3 regions of the Streptomyces venetus genome follow, and region 1 is predicted to be linked to each of the others. Evidence: riboswitches for the same ligand, from Rfam matches in the RefSeq annotation. Region 1 holds a riboswitch; each other region holds the start of a gene.
What was found. Region 1 has a riboswitch for cyclic di-AMP ahead of ABEA82_RS13670 (M23 family metallopeptidase). Riboswitches for the same ligand answer to the same signal wherever they lie in the genome.

Region 1 (5,838 bases):
CCCAGGCCCCGGCGTCGGTGCCCGTGCAGCGGGAGCCGTGGCAGGACGACAGCCTCCTCGTCCTGCACAGCGACGGCCTGCCCAGCCGCTGGACGTCACCCGACGACACCGTGCTCCTCGGCTGCGACCCGGCGCTGATGGCCGCGGTGATCCTCAGGGACGCGGGCAGCGCGGCCCGTCCGGTGAGCGACGACACGTGTGTGGCCGTACTCGGCGGCGGCACTGCGGCGCGCCGCACCGACTCACCGGGCTGAGCAGCAGGAACCGGGCGTTGGCGTCGAGACCGGGTGGGTGCGCAGCCCGGTGTCACGAGGTGTCGCTGCGTCCGCAGAGGGGACCCCGTCGCCGCAGCGGTATGAGTGCCCGCAGTCGGGGCCGTGTTGTCCAAGCCCCGGCCCAGCGCCCTCCCCGGTTCAGCGCGCCCGCCCGGCCCAGCGCCCGCGCCCCGGCCCCGTCAGCCGGTCCCGTTCGTCCCGCCCGGGCGGGGAAAGCCCCCCTCCTGGGCGGCGAGAAACCCCCGCAACCCCGTGCTCAGCGCTGCCCGTTCCGCCGGTGCCATCGCTGCCAGGGCCGTGGCCAGGGCCTCGGCGCGCCGGGCCGCGACATCGCCCAGGACGTGCTGTCCGTGGGTGGTGAGCCACAGTTGCACCTCGCGGCGGGTGTCGGGGTGCGGGGCGCGCTCCAGGAGGCCGGCCGCCGCGAGGCGGTCGCAGAGGCGGCTGGCCGTGGGGAGGCCTATGTCCAGCCGGTCGGCCAGGGTCGTGAGGTTCAGGCCTGGCGCCGCCTCCAACGTGCGCAGTGCGCGCAGCTGGTGCAGGGAAAGACGCAGGGACGCGTCCTGGGCGGCGACCGACCAGAGGGTCGCCAGGCTGTCCACCGCATCGGCGATCTGTGACGCGACGGCCTCCGGGCCGTCGCCCGGTCTCCTCGCCCGGTGGTCACCGGGGCCGCCGAGTTCGGTCACGAAACGGTCACTTTCCATAAGCTCCGGGTACTGCTGAGGTCGCCCTCTTTCAAAGGCTGTACCCGATGAGCCGAGGGGCAAGCAGTTCCGTTCGCCGTCCGGCAGCGGCCGGGAGGTGCTAGCCGGCGCTCAGCTCCGTCAGCGCGGCGAGCGGCAGCGTGTGCTGCGTCTGGAGGACTTTCGCGCGCAGATAGCGGACGTTGTGCGCGGTGGTGAAGACACCCGTGGGGATCCGGTCGCGGACGTCGACGCCCAGGGCGCGCAACTGGTCCGCCTTGTCGGGGTTGTTGGAGAGCAGGTCCAGTTCGCCGATGCCCAGGGCCCGCAGCATCTGGGCCGCCGCCGTGTAGTCGCGGGCGTCCTCGGGCAGCCCCAGGGCCGCGTTCGCCTCGTACGTGTCGAGGCCCTCGTCCTGGAGGGCGTACGCGTCGAGCTTGTTGTAGAGGCCGATGCCCCGGCCCTCCTGGCGGAGGTAGAGGAGCACGCCGCCGCGGTCGGCTATGCGCTCGACGGCCTCGCGCAGCTGCGGCCCGCAGTCGCAACGGGCCGAGCCGAACACGTCCCCGGTCAGGCACTCGGAGTGCAGCCGCACCAGCGGAACCGGGCCGGGCTCGCCCAGGACGACGGCCACGTGCTCCTGGCCGTCGGCCAGACCGTGGAAGGTGACGAGTTCGGCGTCGGCCTCGTAACCGTCCTGGAAGCGCAGCGGGACCCGGACACGGGAGCGCGGGGTGGCGACGACGGTGGGGGTGTCGGGCATGCGGGGCCTCCGGGTTCCGTTCCTGTTCGGCTGCACAGCCGTCTGCCGGACTGCTTCAGATTTGAAGCAGATCCGTGATCGGAACCCTACTCTTGCTTAAAATTTGAAGCAATGACCGTCAGGGTCTTGTGACGTGCCTCACGAACAGGACGTCGACGACCTCCGCCGCCACGGCACGTCGTCCGACGCCGGACGCGCCCCGTCCTCCTGGAGCCCCTGTGCGATCGCCGAGGAGATCTCCTCCAGCTGCCCCACCTGCTCCTCGCTGAGCCGGTCGAACAGGAAACTCCGCACGGTCTCGACATGCCCGGGCGCGGCGCGCTCCAGCACGGCGAACCCCTCGTCGGTCAGGGCCGCGATGCTCCCCCGCTTGTCGTACCGGCAGGCCTCGCGCCGCAGCATGCCGTCCTTCTCCAGCCGCGTCACCGCGTACGTCAGCCGGCTGCGCGTGATCTTCAGCCGCTCGGCGAGGTCGGTCATGCGCAGCCGCCGTTCCGGGGACTCGGACAGGACGGACAGGATGGAGTAGTACAGGTGGGGCATGCCGGCGTCCTGCTGGAGCTGCCGGTCGATCGCGTCCTCCAGGAGCAGCGAGGCGGCGATGTACGCGCGCCAGGCGCGTTGCTCCTCGGGGGTGAGCCAGCGATTCGTCATGCCACCAGTGTAGGTTTGTTTCAAACTTGAACCAAGCCCGCCGTCCGGCCCAGTCAGTCCACTCCACTCCAGTCCGGTCGAGCCCAGCCCCGCCTCCGTGACCCGAGCCGCCGAGGAGCGCGTCGATGCCCCACCCGTACGTCCTGCTGTCCGCCGCCGTCTCCCTCGACGGCTACCTGGACGACACCGGCCCCGAACGCCTGCTCCTGTCCAGCCCGGCCGACTTCGACCGGGTCGACGAGGTCCGGGCCTCCGTCGACGCGATCCTGGTCGGCGCGGGGACCATCCGTGCCGACAACCCGCGGCTGCTGGTCAACTCACCCGTGCGGCGTGCCGCCCGCACGGCCGCCGGCCTGCCGGAATACCCGCTGAAGGTCACCGTCAGCGGCACCGGCGACCTCGACCCGGAGGCGCGGTTCTGGCACACCGGCGGCGAGAAGGTCCTCTACACCACCGACGAGGGCGCCGAACGCGCCCGGGCCCGCGGCCTCGCCGCGGACGTCGTCCCGCTCGGCGCCGGCCTCGACTGGCGGCGCCTCCTCACCCACCTGCACGACGTACGCGGGGTGCGCCGGCTCATGGTCGAGGGCGGCGGTCTGATCCACACCCAACTGCTCACCCAGGGCCTCGCCGACGAACTCCAGCTGGTCCTCGCCCCGCTCTTCGTGGGCGACCCCGACGCCCCCCGCCTCTTCGGGCCCGGCGGCTACCCGCCCGGCCGGCTCCGGCTGCTGGAGACCCGGCGGATCGAGGACGTGGTCCTCATGCGCTACGAGCCGACCGCCCCGGGCACCGGCTCCCTCCCCACCGCCGCCGACCACCGCTGGCTCGCCCTCGCCTGCGAACTGGCCGCGCAGTGTCCGCCGTCGGACACGGCGTTCAGCGTCGGCGCGGTGGTGGTCGCGGCCGACGGTACGGAACTGGCCCGCGGCCACTCCCGCGAGGGCGGCGACGCGGTCGTGCACGCGGAGGAGGCGGCCCTGGCGAAGACCGACCCGGCCGACCCGAGGCTCACCGGCGCGACGGTCTACAGCAGCCTGGAGCCCTGCGCCCGCCGCGCCTCCCGCCCCGCACCCTGCGCCCGGCTGATCCTCGACGCGGGCGTGCGGCGGGTCGTCACGGCCTGGCGCGAGCCGGACACCTTCGTGGCGGGGGCCGACGGCAGCGGCGTCCTGGCGGCCGGGGGAGCGGAGGTCGTCGTCCTGCCTGAGTACGAGGGGCAGGCGAAGGCTCCGAACCGCCACCTGCTGAGCTGAACCGGCGGGTGTGCGCGAGCGGTCCCGCGGATGGCGTACACTGGAGACACAACGACGCGGGGTGGAGCAGCTCGGTAGCTCGCTGGGCTCATAACCCAGAGGTCGCAGGTTCAAATCCTGTCCCCGCTACTGAAGGCCGAGGGCCGGAATCCGAAAGGGTTCCGGCCCTCGGTGCATGTCGGGCCTTCATCGTCACGGGCAGTGAGTGAACCGCCCCGCTCCGCTGCCCAGCTGACGCGTCGTCAAAACCCGTGAATCACTTGCGGAGCGGCCAACTCGTCCGATTTGAGCTGGTCGTGGCAGGTAAGTCCGCGCGAAAAAGGTTAATGATCAAGCGGAATCGCTGGAATACCCACCGCGCGTCTATTAACGTTCGATAACGCAGCGCGGTCGTCCCAGCCGTCACAGAAGGCGGCTCCGTGCGCACGCGCCGAATCCCGAAAGGGAACCGGGGAACCACCACTTGGGGTGAATCGGGCGGATATCGCCGTGGAAGCACGGTTGGTATACGCGCGTAGGAGACCTTCCTGCTCCGAACCCGTCAGCTAACCCGGTAGGCGAGAAGGAAGGAAAGGAGTACGCCCACGTGGCGTCCAACCGGCCTGCCCCCGCGGCCCCGCCCGCGCCCCACCAGCGCGACACCGAGACCTTCGGCTTCGGCGGTCACCGCACCGACGAGGGCCCGTTCCAGGAGTGGAACCCCACCGCGGAGTCCATCCGTCCCGTCCGTGGCCGGCATCGCGTCACCAAGCAGCGCGGCGGAGGACTCGCCCGCAGCTCCACCGTCCTCGGCGTCGGCGTCATAGCCGCCGTGGGCGCGGGCGGCATCGCCAGCGCCCAGACCGGCAAGCCGCCGGTGTCGATCTCCGTGCCGGACCTGCCCTCGGTGGGTTCCCTCATCTCGGACGACGACACCCCCGAAGGTTCCGCCACCCCGCTCAGCGACCTCGCCACGGCGTCCGCCGAGACCGACCAGGGCGGCTCCGGCGCCGGCGAGGCGCTGCGCGCCCGGATCATGGCCCAGGTCGAGCGCCAGCAGGAGCAGATCGAGACCAAGGCCGCACAGGACGCCGCGAAGGCCGCCGAGAAGGCGGCCGCGGAAGCCGCCGCCAAGGCGGAGCAGGAAGCCAAGGCCAAGGCCGCCGAAGCCAAGAAGAAGGCGGAGGAGGAGGCCCGGAAGAAGGCCGAGGCCGAGCGGCTCGCCGCCCTCGCCAAGCAGTTCACGCTGCCGACCTCCTCGTACACCCTCACCTCCACCTTCGGTCAGGCCGGCGCCTACTGGTCCTCCGGCTACCACACGGGTCTGGACTTCGCCGCGCCCACGGGTACCCCGATCAAGGCGGTGCACAGCGGCACCATCACCGAGGCCGGCTGGAACGGCTCCTACGGCTACAAGACGGTCCTGACCCTCGATGACGGCACGGAGATCTGGTACGCGCACCAGTCCTCCATCGGCGTCAGCGTCGGGCAGAAGGTCAGCACGGGCGACGTCATCGGCCGCGTCGGCGCCACCGGCAACGTCACCGGCGCCCACCTGCACCTCGAGGTCCACTCCGGTGGTTCCTCCAGCGGCATCGACCCGATGGCGTGGCTGCGGGGCAAGGGCCTCACTCCCTGAGCCTCACCCCCCGAGCAGCGCACGCCAGTTGAAGCACCGGCGGTCCTGATGACGACCCCCCGACGTCAGGGCTGCCGGTTTTCGGTTGTTCACGATCGCGGGACTGCGTTCACGCGGTTTTCGCATCCGACGCGGAATGAGCCGCTCTCGTACGGTCGTTGACGTGGAGCATGACTTCTCTTCGCAAGCTCGGCTCCTCCGACCTCGAGGTCTTCCCGCTCGCCCTCGGCGGCAACGTCTTCGGCTGGACCGCCGGCGAGGACCGGTCCTTCGCCGTCCTCGACGCGTACACCGCCGCCGGCGGCAATTTCGTCGACACCGCCGACGTCTACTCGGCGTGGGTCGACGGCAACCAGGGCGGCGAGTCCGAGACCATACTCGGCAAGTGGCTCGAGGCGCGCGGCAACCGCTCCGACGTCGTCGTCGCCACCAAGGTCGGCCAGCACCCCGAGTTCCAGGGCCTGTCCGCCGCCAACATCAAGGCCGCCGCCGACGCTTCCCTGCGGCGCCTGCGGACCGACTACATCGACCTCTACTACACCCACTTCGACCGGCCCGACGTGCCGGTCGAGGAGATCATCGGCGC
Region 2 (5,838 bases), on a different contig from region 1:
GCCGGGCCCTCGATGAGGGCGCCGACGTGCGGCAGCACGGCGCGGGTGGCCCGGGGCATGGGCTGCCCGAGCACTCGTGCCGTGCCGGAGGTGGGCTCGATGAGGCCCATCAGCATGCGGATGGTGGTGGTCTTGCCGGAGCCGTTGGGCCCCAGGAAGCCGAAGACGCTGCCCGCCGGGACGGTCAGGTCGAGCCCGTCGACAGCGAGCTGCCCGCCGCGATAGCGCTTGGTGAGTCCCCGGGTGGCGATGACCGCCTCCCCGTTCCCGTCCCCGCCCCCGCTCCCCACTCCGCGCCGCCCCGGCCCGGAAGCCGGCCCCGGCGTGGCGACCGGCTCCGACACGAGCTCGGAACCGGACGCGGCTCCCGACTCGGCTCCCGACCCGGACGCCGCCCCGGAGCGGGACGTCGCCCCAGAGCCGGACGCGGGTTCCGAACCGGACGGGGGCCTCGACTCGCGTCCCGAACCCGAGCCCCGCTCGGACTCGGGCACACGCCCCGAACCCGAACCCCGCTCGGACTCGGGCACACGCCCCGAACCCGCATCCGGCGCAGACCCCGAGCCGGACACGGACCCCGAACCCACCACGACCCCCGAGCCGGACACGAACCCCGGCCCAACCGCGGGCCCCGGCCCCGACCCCCGCCCCGGGCCCGAGTCCGGCTCGGGCGTCCGATCCGGCCGGGGTTGCGGATCCGGCTCCGCGGCGGGCTGATGGGCCATCGGCTTCCTCGTTCTCTCGGTGTCCCGTGGCGTACGGGACCTACTTGCCGGCGTCGGCCGCCTTCACCAGCGCGTCCTTGGTGACCATGCCGACGTAGACCTTGCCGTCGTCGGTGATCAGGGCGTTGACGAGGCGGGTGGAGAAGACCGTGCCCGAGCCGAACTTGCCGGTGACCTTGTCGCCGAGCGAGTTCATGAAGCCGCCGAGGTCGCCGCCGGCCCCGCCGGAGGGCACGCCCTCGCCGCCGGTGTCGAGGACGGCTATGGCGTTCCAGCCCTCGCCGAGGGTCTTCACGCCGTCCAGACCGCCGGCGCCCTTGCCCAAGTCCTCCCCGGCCTTCGGGGCGTGCCGGGTGTGCTTGCGCGCCCCGGCCTCGGCGGAGGCCTTCTCCTCGATGGCCTTCTTCTCGATGGCCTTCTCCTCGGTGACCTTCGCACCCTTCGGCGGGGTGAAGTCGAAGGTCGACGCGGCCGGCCGGTCGAAGCTCACCTGGGTGAAGCCCGCGTCGACGACGGCGGCACCACCGCTCGCCGGAGTCAGCGTGAACTTCAGCGGCGTACCCGTCTTCGCGTCCACCGCCACGGTGACCGCGCCGACCGTGGAGCCGGACTGCTTCGGCTTGATGAGCAGCTTGTAGGCGTCCCGGCCGGCGACCTGGGCGGTGCCGTCCACCGTCACGGAGGTCGTGTCGTCGACGGCCTTCAGGGCCTCTTCGGCGAAGTCCTTCGGCGTGGCCGGCGGCTGCCCCTTCTCGTGCTCCGGGCTCTGCGCGGCGGTGCCGTGGTAGACCTCGTTCGACTTGCTGTCGTAGCCCCAGACGTCCTTGCCGTTGTGGACGAGGCTGTACTCGGCGGCGTTCTCCAGCAGCGACAGCTTCTGCTTGTCCGGGCCGTCGAGCGCGACGCGCAGGGTGTGCGTGCCGGAGGCGAGTTCCGTGAGCTTGGACGTCGGGTCGGCGGAGGAACCGCCCTCGTCCGGGCTGGCCGCACCGGACATCAGGCTGCTCTCCAGCCCGCCGAGGTCCGGCAGTCCGAGATCCGTGCTGATCTTCACCGTGCCGGACAGCTGCTGCACGTCCGACTTCGCGATCTTCTCGATGAGCTGCTGCGCCGTGATCTTCGGGAGGTCGGGATCGCCCGAGTCGGCGAGTGCGGGGACCAGGCCGATCGTCGCGGCCGCCACCCCCATCACCGTGACCGGGACGACGTAGCGCGCGGCTTTGCGCCGCCCGGAGCGCTGCTCGTCGCCCTCCCCGGCGGTCGTGTTCTCGTCGGATGCGTACGGTGCCATGTGTGCCCTACCTCCGTGGTCGGCGGCGGCTGTCCGTGTCGTCCACGCACTCGTCCCTGAGCCGCCATTCTCACCCGAACAGGTGAGGAGTGGTGTTCTTCCGTGGTCTCCATCTGACCAAATCGGCCGGGGAGATACGTCAGACCGCGGGCTCAACTCCACGTACTGCTGGGGTATGACACGGAGGGGCTGCCTCTCCCCCGACCCGTAAGGGACGGGGGCGGACCAGGACTACCCGGCGCGGTGCACCACGGCGTCGCTCAGCTCCACGAGAGCCGCCTTCGCGGCGCACTCCGGCAGGGGCGCCAGGGCCGAGCGGGCGTCCTGGGCGTAGCGGACGGTGTCCCGCCGGGCCTGTTCCAGCGCGGGGTGGGCCCGCAGCAGGCGCAGGGCCTCGGCGTGCCGGACGTCGTCGGTGAGGTCGGAGTCCAGCAGCTCGCACAGGGCGATGTCGTCCGCGAGCCCGAGCCGGGCCGCCCGCTCGCGCAGCCGCAGCACCGGCATCGTGGGGATGCCCTCGCGCAGATCGGTGCCGGGCGTCTTGCCGGACTCGTGGGAGTCGGAGGCGATGTCCAGGACGTCGTCCGCGAGCTGGAAGGCGACGCCGAGCCGCTCGCCGTACTGGGTCAGCACGTCCACGACCGTCTCGTCGGCGCCGGACATCATCGCGCCGAACCGGCACGACACGGCCACCAGCGAACCGGTCTTGCCGCCCAGCACGTCCAGATAGTGCTCGACGGGGTCGCGGCCGTCCTGCGGTCCGGCCGTCTCCAGGATCTGCCCGGTCACCAGCCGTTCGAACGCCTCGGCCTGCACGCGGACCGCCTCCGGGCCGAGGTCGGCCAGGGTGTGCGAGGCGCGGGCGAAGAGGAAGTCGCCGGTGAGGACCGCGACGGAGTTGCCCCAGCGGGTGTTGGCGCTCGCCACCCCGCGGCGCACCGTCGCCTCGTCCATCACGTCGTCGTGGTACAGCGTGGCGAGGTGGGTCAGCTCGACCACGACGGCCGACGGCACGATACCGGGCGCGTACGGGTCACCGAACTGGGCGGAGAGCATCACGAGCAGCGGACGGAACCGCTTGCCTCCGGCCCGCACCAGGTGCTGGGCGGCCTCCGTGATGAAGGGCACCTCACTCTTGGTGGCCTCGAACAAGCCTTCCTCGACAGCCGCCAACCCGGCCTGGACATCGGCTTCCAGAGCCTGGTCCCGCACGCTCAGCCCGAACGGCCCGACGTCGGTCACGAGGGGTCTCCTGTCTGCTGTGTCTGCCGGTGATTACGCGGATTGTCGATAGGTCGCTGCCCTCACTCGAGTCAGCGTATCCGGTCACGTTTCGATCACTGCCAGCGCCCATGGTTACAGGCCGGGTGGTATCCGATCACGAGCTCCATGTTTTCGATCAGGCCATAAGAACAGACATTTATCGACTTACCGGGAGGTAGCGAGATATACACGATTTGCCAGGTTGCGTAAGCGAATTCCCTTTGCTGGCATTTGCCGCACAGGCTCGTGATCAGTGAGTTCGGTCACGTCGTCCCTTTTTGACACCCCCTCCGACACCAACCCGTACCCCCTTTCGCCAAAAGCCAGTTGAGCCTTGGCTCCCGCAAAGGATCAAGTAGCCCAAACCCCCCAGACCAAGGTCAACCGGCGCGATATGTGACTCCGGTGCTTGTTCCCGGCATGTGCTCTCGCATACGTTCCCGGCTTGTCCGGCGGACCGCCGAATCCTGCCGCCGCCCGGACGCCCCACACACACCGACTCACTCACGCAGGGCAGGAGCGGGGGACCCAGGTAAGTCGCCGGTCCGCACAGCGGACCGGCTCGGGGTGAAGCCGCGTACGGCAGCACGACGCCGTACGCGGCCGGGCACCTCCCGGCCCGAACCCGACAGCTCACCTCGCAGGCGCCGGAGAGGAACATCGTCATGGCCCGACGAGGCAAGCACCGTCGCATCAGAACCAGCCCGCTCACCCGAGGCGTCGTAGCCGTCGGCACCGGCGGAGCGGCACTCACCCTTCCGCTCCTCGGCGCGACGCACGCGAGCGCCGCCGAGCCCCAGAGCGCCCCCGCCGCCGCACAGTCCGTGCGCCAGGCGGCCCAGCCCGCCAAGTCCCTCACCTACACCGTGGTCAAGGGCGACACGCTCTACCGCATCGCGGACAAGTACGACGTGTCGGGCGGCTGGAAGCAGCTCTACAAGGACAACCGCGCCGCCGTCGGCGACAGCCCGAAGCTGATCCACCCGGGCCTGAAGCTGAAGGTGAAGACGGCCAAGGCGGACGCCACCGAGAAGCAGGCGACCAAGTCCTCCGCCCCGGCCAAGCCGGCCACGAAGCCCGCCACGGGCGTCGCCCAGGCCACCCCGGCCTCCGCGAAGACGTACGCGAACAACCTCGACGGGTGGATCCGCGAGGCGCTGGACATCATGGCGCAGAAGGGGATCCCGGGCTCGTACGACGGCATCTACCGCAACATCATGCGTGAGTCGTCCGGCAACCCCCAGGCGATCAACAACTGGGACTCGAACGCCGTCGCGGGCACCCCGTCCAAGGGCCTGCTCCAGGTGATCGACCCGACGTTCGCCGCCTACCACGTGGCCGGCACCTCCTTCGACCCGTACGACCCGGTCGCCAACATCACGGCGGCCTGCAACTACGCGGCTGCCCGCTACGGCTCGATCGACAACGTCAACGGCCCGTACTGATCCGCGCCGCCCAGCAGTCGCTCGAGGACGACGGCGATGCCGTCGTCCTCGTTCGACAGCGTGACCTCGTCGGCCACGGCCTTGAGTTCGGGGTGGGCGTTGGCCATGGCGACGCCGTGGGCGGCCCAGTCGAACATCGGGATGTCGTTGGGCATGTCGCCGAAGGCGATGGTGTCCGCGGGCCGCAGTCCCAGGTGCTCGGCGGCCAGCGCCAGGCCCGTCGCCTTGGTGATGCCGCACGGCTGGAGTTCGACCGTGCCGGGCCCCGACATCGTCACCGTCGCCAGTGAGCCGACCACCGAGCGGGCCGTCGCCGCCAACTCGTCGTCCGACAGCGAGGGATGGCGCAGCAGCACCTTGCTGATCGGCTCGCACCACAGATCCTCCCGCCGCTCGACCCGTACGGCGGGCAGGGTCGGGTGCGGCATGAGATAGCCCGGCTCGATGAGCGTCAGCCCGTCGACCCCGTCCTGGTCGACCGCGGCGTACACCTCCCCCACCTCGGCCTCGATCTTGCCGAGGGCGGTCTCCGCCAGTTCCCGGTCCAGCGTGATGGACCACAGCAGCCGGTCCGCGCCGGCGTCGTACACCTGCGCGCCCTGGCCGCACACCGCGAGCCCCGTGCAGCCGAGGTCGTCGAGGAGCGGCCGCACTCTCGGCGCCGGCCGGCCCGTCACCACGAGGTGCTGGGCGCCGGCGTCCGCCACCCGCGCGAGCACGGCGAGAGACCGGTCCGAGAGGGTGTCGTCGCCGCGCAGCAGCGTCCCGTCCAGGTCGGTGGCGATGAGTGAATATGCGAGGGGTGCGGCCATGATCAGAGAATACGGACAGCGCGCCGGTTCGTTTCATCGCGTGGTGGACACCGATTGCCCGATTGAGGGCCCCTCTGCACCAGTTGGCAACAACATGGTCCGCTACCTACCCGTGAGGCCGTCCCGAGCGGTACCTTCCAAGTGTCCAGGGGGGACTTGATCGGGGGGTCAGGTTGAGCAGAGGGCGCATTCGTGTGGCCGGGGCCGGGGAGCTCGGCGAGGCGGAGAGGGAGCGCTGGCGAGCGCTGCGCGCGGCGTCGGAGGCACCGCGCAACCCTTTCATGGAACCGGAGTTCACCGAG
Region 3 (5,838 bases), on a different contig from region 1:
AGCACGCCGCGCACGAACTCGTCCCGGTTCTCGGCGTCCCGGGAGGCGGAGGTCGCCACGAACCGCAGCCGCTCCGCCCCGTGCTCCTTGATGATCCCGGCGTACTCGCGGCACGCCGCGAAGGTCCGCTGCAACGCCTCGGGAGCGAGCCGGCCGGTGCGGTCGACGCCCTGCCCGAGCCGCACGATCGTCATCCGGCGGTCCAGGTCGACCAGCTCACCGGTGGCCGGGTCGGCGTCCGCGACCAGCAGGCGGATCGAGTTCGTACCGCAGTCCACGGCGGCGACACGGGTCACTTGGCGTCCTCCTCGACGGCCGTCACACACGGGCCCTTGCGCCACCACTCCGGCAGCATCGCGATCGCCTCGTCCCCGAGGGGGTTCACCCCGGGGCCCGCGGCCAGCGAGTGCGCCACCAGCACGTGCAGGCACTTCACCCGGTCCGGCATGCCGCCCGCGCTGGGGAAGTTCTTCAGCTCCTCGATCTCGTCGCGGCGCCGGACGTAGTCCTCGTGGGCCGCCCGGTAGGCCGCCGCCAGCTCCGGGTCCGCGGCCAGCCGTTCGGTCATCTCCTTCATCACGCCGTTCGCCTCCAGCGTGCCGATCGCCGAGGCGGCGCGCGGGCACGTCAGGTAGTACAGCGTGGGGAACGGCGTGCCGTCCGGCAGCCGCGGTGCCGTCTCGACGACGTCGGGCTGCCCGCACGGGCACCGGTGCGCGATCGCGCGCAGACCGCGCGGGGGCCGACCGAGCTGCTGCTTGAAGGCCTCGACGTCCGCGTCGGTGGGCTCGGTGCGCGGGGTGGTCGGCGGGGGCGTTTCCATGACTGTGTTCTGACTGTCTTTCTCTGATCGCCGGCTGGGGGTTCAGGTCACTGACCGGAGGCGTCGGACTTGTCGACGCCGTCCCAGACGTTGAGGTACCAGGGGCGGTCGGCCGCCCCGAGGTCGGTGCGCGACTGCTTCGCCGCGTGCGGGTCGACGACGATGAATCCCGTCTCCCCCGGCATCACGTAGTGCAACCGCTGCCGGATCTGCTGCTCGGCATACGCGTCGTCCTGCCAGCGCGCCTTCTGGTCGCGCAGCCGTTCGACGCGCTGCCGCGCCTGCTGCTGTTCCTTCTGGAGGTCGTCGATCTCGGCGCCCTGCGAGACGTACTCGCGCATCGGGTAGGCGAGCGCCACGATCAGCGAGCACATCACCAGGGCGAGCAGCGCGGCCCGGCCGGTCAGCCGGGAGCGGCGGGCCTGGCGCCGGGTCTGGGAGCGGTAGACCCGGGCCGCGGTCTGCTCTCCGAGCAGCCGGATCCTGGTCGCGGTGGAGAACCGGTCCCGGTCCTTCACGGCCATGTCTGCCCGCCTCCCGCTCACGTCCGATGCGCGTACGTCCCCGCACACGGTACGGGACCGAGTACGGGGACGTACGTACGACGCTTCCTCGCGGGGCCGTGCCTCAGCCCTCGCCGTGCCTACTGGCCGGCGGAGCGGAACCGCGGGAACGCGCTGCGCCCGGCGTACACCGCGGCGTCGTCGAGGATCTCCTCGATGCGCAGCAGCTGGTTGTACTTGGCGACACGCTCGGAGCGGGCCGGGGCGCCGGTCTTGATCTGGCCGCAGTTGGTGGCGACGGCCAGGTCGGCGATGGTGACGTCCTCGGTCTCGCCGGAGCGGTGGGACATCATGCACTTGAAGCCGTTGCGCTGGGCCAGCTCGACGGCGTCCAGGGTCTCGGTGAGCGAACCGATCTGGTTGACCTTGACCAGGAGCGCGTTCGCGGCGTTCTCCTCGATGCCGCGGGCGAGGCGCTCGGGGTTGGTGACGAACAGGTCGTCGCCGACGAGCTGGACCTTGTCACCGAGCTTGTCGGTGATGGTCTTCCAGCCCTCCCAGTCGTCCTCGAACAGCGGGTCCTCGATGGAGACGAGCGGGTACGCGTCGACGAGCTCGGCGTAGTACTCGGTCATCTCGGCGGCGGAGCGGGTCTTGCCCTCGAAGGTGTAGGAGCCGTCCTTGTAGAACTCGGACGCGGCCACGTCGAGGGCGAGGGCGATCTGCTCGCCGGGGGTGTAGCCGGCTTCGTTGATCGCCTCGAGGATGAGGTCGAGGGCCTCGCGGTTGGAGCCGAGGTTCGGGGCGAAGCCGCCCTCGTCGCCGAGGCCGGTGGCCAGGCCCTTGCTCTTCAGGACCTTCTTCAGCGTGTGGTAGACCTCGGCGCCCCAGCGCAGGGCCTCGGAGAACGACTCCGCGCCGATCGGGGCGATCATGAACTCCTGGATGTCCACGTTGGAGTCGGCGTGCGAGCCGCCGTTCAGGATGTTCATCATCGGCACCGGCAGCAGGTGCGCGTTCGGACCGCCCAGGTAGCGGAAGAGCGGCAGGTCGCTGGCCTCGGAGGCGGCGTGGGCGACGGCGAGGGAGACGCCGAGGATGGCGTTGGCGCCGAGGGAGCCCTTGTTGTCGGTGGCGTCCAGGTCGAACATCGCCTGGTCGATCAGGCGCTGCTCGGTGGCGTCGTAACCGACGAGCTCCGGGCCGATCTGCTCGATGACCGCGAGGACGGCCTTCTCCACACCCTTGCCGAGGTAGCGGTTCGAGTCGCCGTCGCGGAGCTCGATGGCCTCGAAGGCGCCCGTGGAGGCGCCGGACGGGACGGCGGCACGACCGGTGCTGCCGTCGTCGAGGCCGACCTCGACCTCGACCGTGGGGTTGCCTCGGGAGTCCAGGATTTCCCGGGCTACGACGACGTCGATGGACGGCACGAGCATCTCCTTCTTGATGTGACGCGGTTACGCGGGCCGCTCGGGCCCAGCGAGGTGCGGGCCGGTGGCTCGCGACATGAGCCTAACCGGCTCGCGGCGATCGGCCACCGGGTCGCCCACCCCATGGACAGAACCGAGAGTAAATTGTTTCCGAACGGAACAAAGCCGGGGCGCAAAGGCCGGCGGAAAAAACCCCGCCCCGGCGCGTACGGGGGAGGACGCACCGGGGCGGGGAGCCCGTGGGGACGGGGGCCGCCCGAGGTGGGCGGGGGCCGCTGCTTACTTCAGGTGCAGCTGCTGGCCCGTGTAGATGAGGTTGGCGTCGTCGATGATGTCCTTGTTCAGCTGGTAGAGCTTCTCCCAGCCGCCCTGGACCTTCTTCTCCTCGGCGATGGAGCTGAGGGTGTCGCCCTTGACGACCTTGTACTCGCCGTCACCCTTCTTGACCTTCTTGCCGGTCGGGGTGGTGACGGTCTTCTTGGCGGCCGGGCGCTCGTCGGAGCGGGAGGCCGGCTGCTGCTGGGTCTCGCGGGACTCGGTGCTCTGCTGCTGGCTCTGCTGCGAGGAGCTGCCGGAGTCGCTCGAGGAGCCGCCGCCGGTGGAGGCGCCCGACAGGCCCTTGCCGCAGACCGGCCAGGCGCCCTTGCCCTGGCTCGCCAGGACCTTCTCGGCGACCTGGATCTGCTGGTCCTTGCTGGCCTGGTCGGCGGTCGAGGCGTACTGGGTGCCGCCGTACGCGGACCAGGTGGAGGCGGAGAACTGCAGACCGCCGTAGTAGCCGTTGCCGGTGTTGATGGACCAGTTGCCGCCGGACTCGCACTGGGCGACGGTGTCCCACTCGGAGGTGGTGGCGGCGGAGGCGGTGCCGGTCGCCATCAGCGGGGCGGCGACGGCGGCGCCGGTGACACCGGCGACGGCGATGGCACGGCTGGCCTTGGACGGACGGCGGTGCTTGCCCTTGCTGGAAAACAGCATGGAGAGATCCCCTCACCGACGCCTGCGAGGTGAGCTGTCGGGTTCGGGCCGGTTGAGTTGCCCGGCCGCGCCCCTCCCGGGACACGGCTTCACCCCTAGCCCTTCCGGCACAAGTGGCCGGTCGGGCACCTACCTTGGGTCCCCCGCTCCTGCCTACGGCGCTTGACGCGACGACTGTTCCCGTACGGCCGCTGGCAGGATTCGGCGTTGCGGCAGCCGGGGCTCGTGGTGACGAGCGGTCACGACGTTAGGCACGGGATCCGCGGAATTTCAAAGACGATCAAGGCTTCTGAGATCTATCTCTCACGGACCCCAAACGGGACATTCGCCGCGAACCATGACGCGAACTCGTGGGGTTACGGGGTGACTTCCGCCCCCGTTTCCGCACTGCCCGAACAGCTACTTCTCGTCCGCTTCGCCCTCCACCGCGAGCTTCTCACCGGGACGGATGAGGTTCGGGTCGTCGCCGACGGCCTTCTTGTTGCCGTCGTAGAGCTCGTGCCATCCGCCGCTGATGTCAAGGGAGTCGGCGATGGACCAGAGGCTGTCGCCGACACCCACGATGTAGGCGCCTTCGGAGGCGTCACGGGAACTCTCGGCGCCGCGCGAGGCGTGACGGCCCGTGGACTCGTCCGCACGGCCGCTGTCGGACGTCGAGGTTTCGTCGGCGCTGGGGCCGCGGTGCCTGCCGGAGCCCGTGTCGGCCGGCGCCGAGGAGTCGCCGCCCTGCTTGGAGTCGGACGTGTCACGCTCGGGGGTGGCCGACGGAGAGCTGCCGGGCTGCTGCTTCTGCGACGACTCCCCGGATTCACCCGAATTGCCGGACTTGCCGGTCTCGTCCTTCGAGTCCGACGACGTGTCGGGCGACGACGACGGGGAAGAGGAGGGGTCGTCGGAGGGGGAGGAACCGAGCGAGTCGAGCAGACCGGGCGAGTCCGTCGAACCGGAGGAGTCGGAGGAGGAGTCGGAGGAGTCCGATCCCTTGCCCTGCTCCAGGCCGGAGAGCAGCCCGCAGGTACGCCAGGCGCCGACTCCCTGGTCGGCGAGGATTCTCTCGGCCACGGCTATCTGCTGGGAGCGGCTGGCCAGGTCGGCGCTCGCCGCGTAGTCGAGGCCACCGTTGTTCTCCCAGTCCTCCTGGGAGATCGCGAGGCCGCCGTAGTAGCCGTTGCCGCTGTTCTGGCTCCAGGCGCCGCCGGTCTCACAGTCCGCGACCCGGTCCCAGGTCGTGCCGTCGGCCGCGCTGGCGCCGGAGGCTCCGAGGAGCGGGATCGCGATGGCGGAGCCGGTCACTCCGGCCGCGAGGAGGAGAGCCGGAGCCTGGCGGGGGCGACGGTGCCGACCGTTCCCGGAGAGCATACGGAGACCTTTCGCGAGGGAAGCAGTGACCGGCGCGGCGCAGGTGACCCTGGCGCGCTGATGGGTGAACGTATCGGCAGACGATCACTTGTCACAAGTTCATGCCGCGTAGATCACGTGAAGATCACAGTGCTGATGTTTCGTCACTCTTGGCCGGCGCGAACTCCACCGGCAGCGTGCGCAGCCCGCGCATGATGAGGCCGCCGCGCCATCTCAGCTCGGCCGGATCCACCGCGAGCCGCAGGTCGGGGAGGCGGGTGAGGAGGGTGGCGAGCGCGGTCTGGCCCTCCAGCCGGGCGAGCGGGGCGCCGAGGCAGTAGTGGATGCCGTGGCCGTAGCCGAGGTGCTGGTTGTCGCGGCGGGAGAGATCGAGCACATCCGGGTCCGTGAACCGCTCCGGGTCCCGGTCGGCGGCGGCAAGGACCACGAGGACCGGGTCGCCTGCCGCGATGCGCTGCCCGCCGATGGTGAGCGGCTCGGTGGCGAAGCGCCAGGTGGCGAGCTCGACGGGACCGTCGTAGCGCAGCAGTTCCTCGACGCCGGTCTCCAGGAGCGCGGTGTCGTGGGCGGCCAGGGACCGCTGGAGCCGCTCGCGCTGCTCGGGGTGGGTGAGCAGGGCGTAGGTGCCGTTGCCGATGAGGTTGACGGTCGTCTCGAAACCGGCGAACAGCAGGATGAAGGCCATGGCCGCGGCCTCGTTCTCGGTGAGGTGCTCACCGTGGTCGGAGGCGCGGATGAGCCCGGAGAT

Region 2: it holds a riboswitch for cyclic di-AMP, as region 1 does, so the genes downstream of both, ABEA82_RS08970 (transglycosylase SLT domain-containing protein) here and ABEA82_RS13670 (M23 family metallopeptidase) in region 1, are expected to answer to the same signal.
Region 3: it holds a riboswitch for cyclic di-AMP, as region 1 does, so the genes downstream of both, ABEA82_RS17520 (transglycosylase family protein) here and ABEA82_RS13670 (M23 family metallopeptidase) in region 1, are expected to answer to the same signal.

Annotation. Positions count from the first base shown of each region.
Region 1 is NZ_BAABET010000003.1:818,017-823,854, forward strand. It holds gene ABEA82_RS13640 (SpoIIE family protein phosphatase) at 1-254, shown strand, start outside; gene ABEA82_RS13645 (MarR family winged helix-turn-helix transcriptional regulator) at 455-982, opposite strand; gene ABEA82_RS13650 (GTP cyclohydrolase II) at 1,083-1,724, opposite strand; gene ABEA82_RS13655 (MarR family winged helix-turn-helix transcriptional regulator) at 1,863-2,378, opposite strand; gene ABEA82_RS13660 (dihydrofolate reductase family protein) at 2,504-3,634, shown strand; tRNA gene ABEA82_RS13665 (tRNA-Met) at 3,690-3,763, shown strand; cyclic di-AMP (ydaO/yuaA leader) riboswitch at 4,053-4,209, shown strand; gene ABEA82_RS13670 (M23 family metallopeptidase) at 4,221-5,252, shown strand; gene ABEA82_RS13675 (aldo/keto reductase) at 5,423-5,838, shown strand, end outside.
Region 2 is NZ_BAABET010000002.1:876,247-882,084, forward strand. It holds gene ABEA82_RS08955 (ABC transporter ATP-binding protein) at 1-344, opposite strand, end outside; gene ABEA82_RS08960 (LolA family protein) at 766-2,016, opposite strand; gene ABEA82_RS08965 (polyprenyl synthetase family protein) at 2,248-3,258, opposite strand; cyclic di-AMP (ydaO/yuaA leader) riboswitch at 3,763-3,941, shown strand; gene ABEA82_RS08970 (transglycosylase SLT domain-containing protein) at 3,945-4,724, shown strand; gene ABEA82_RS08975 (HAD family hydrolase) at 4,688-5,536, opposite strand; gene ABEA82_RS08980 (GNAT family N-acetyltransferase) at 5,731-5,838, shown strand, end outside.
Region 3 is NZ_BAABET010000005.1:92,659-98,496, forward strand. It holds gene ABEA82_RS17500 (Ppx/GppA phosphatase family protein) at 1-296, opposite strand, end outside; gene ABEA82_RS17505 (DUF501 domain-containing protein) at 293-823, opposite strand; gene ABEA82_RS17510 (FtsB family cell division protein) at 871-1,347, opposite strand; gene eno (phosphopyruvate hydratase) at 1,467-2,756, opposite strand; gene ABEA82_RS17520 (transglycosylase family protein) at 3,036-3,731, opposite strand; cyclic di-AMP (ydaO/yuaA leader) riboswitch at 3,736-3,902, opposite strand; gene ABEA82_RS17525 (LysM peptidoglycan-binding domain-containing protein) at 4,131-5,090, opposite strand; gene ABEA82_RS17530 (cytochrome P450 family protein) at 5,215-5,838, opposite strand, start outside.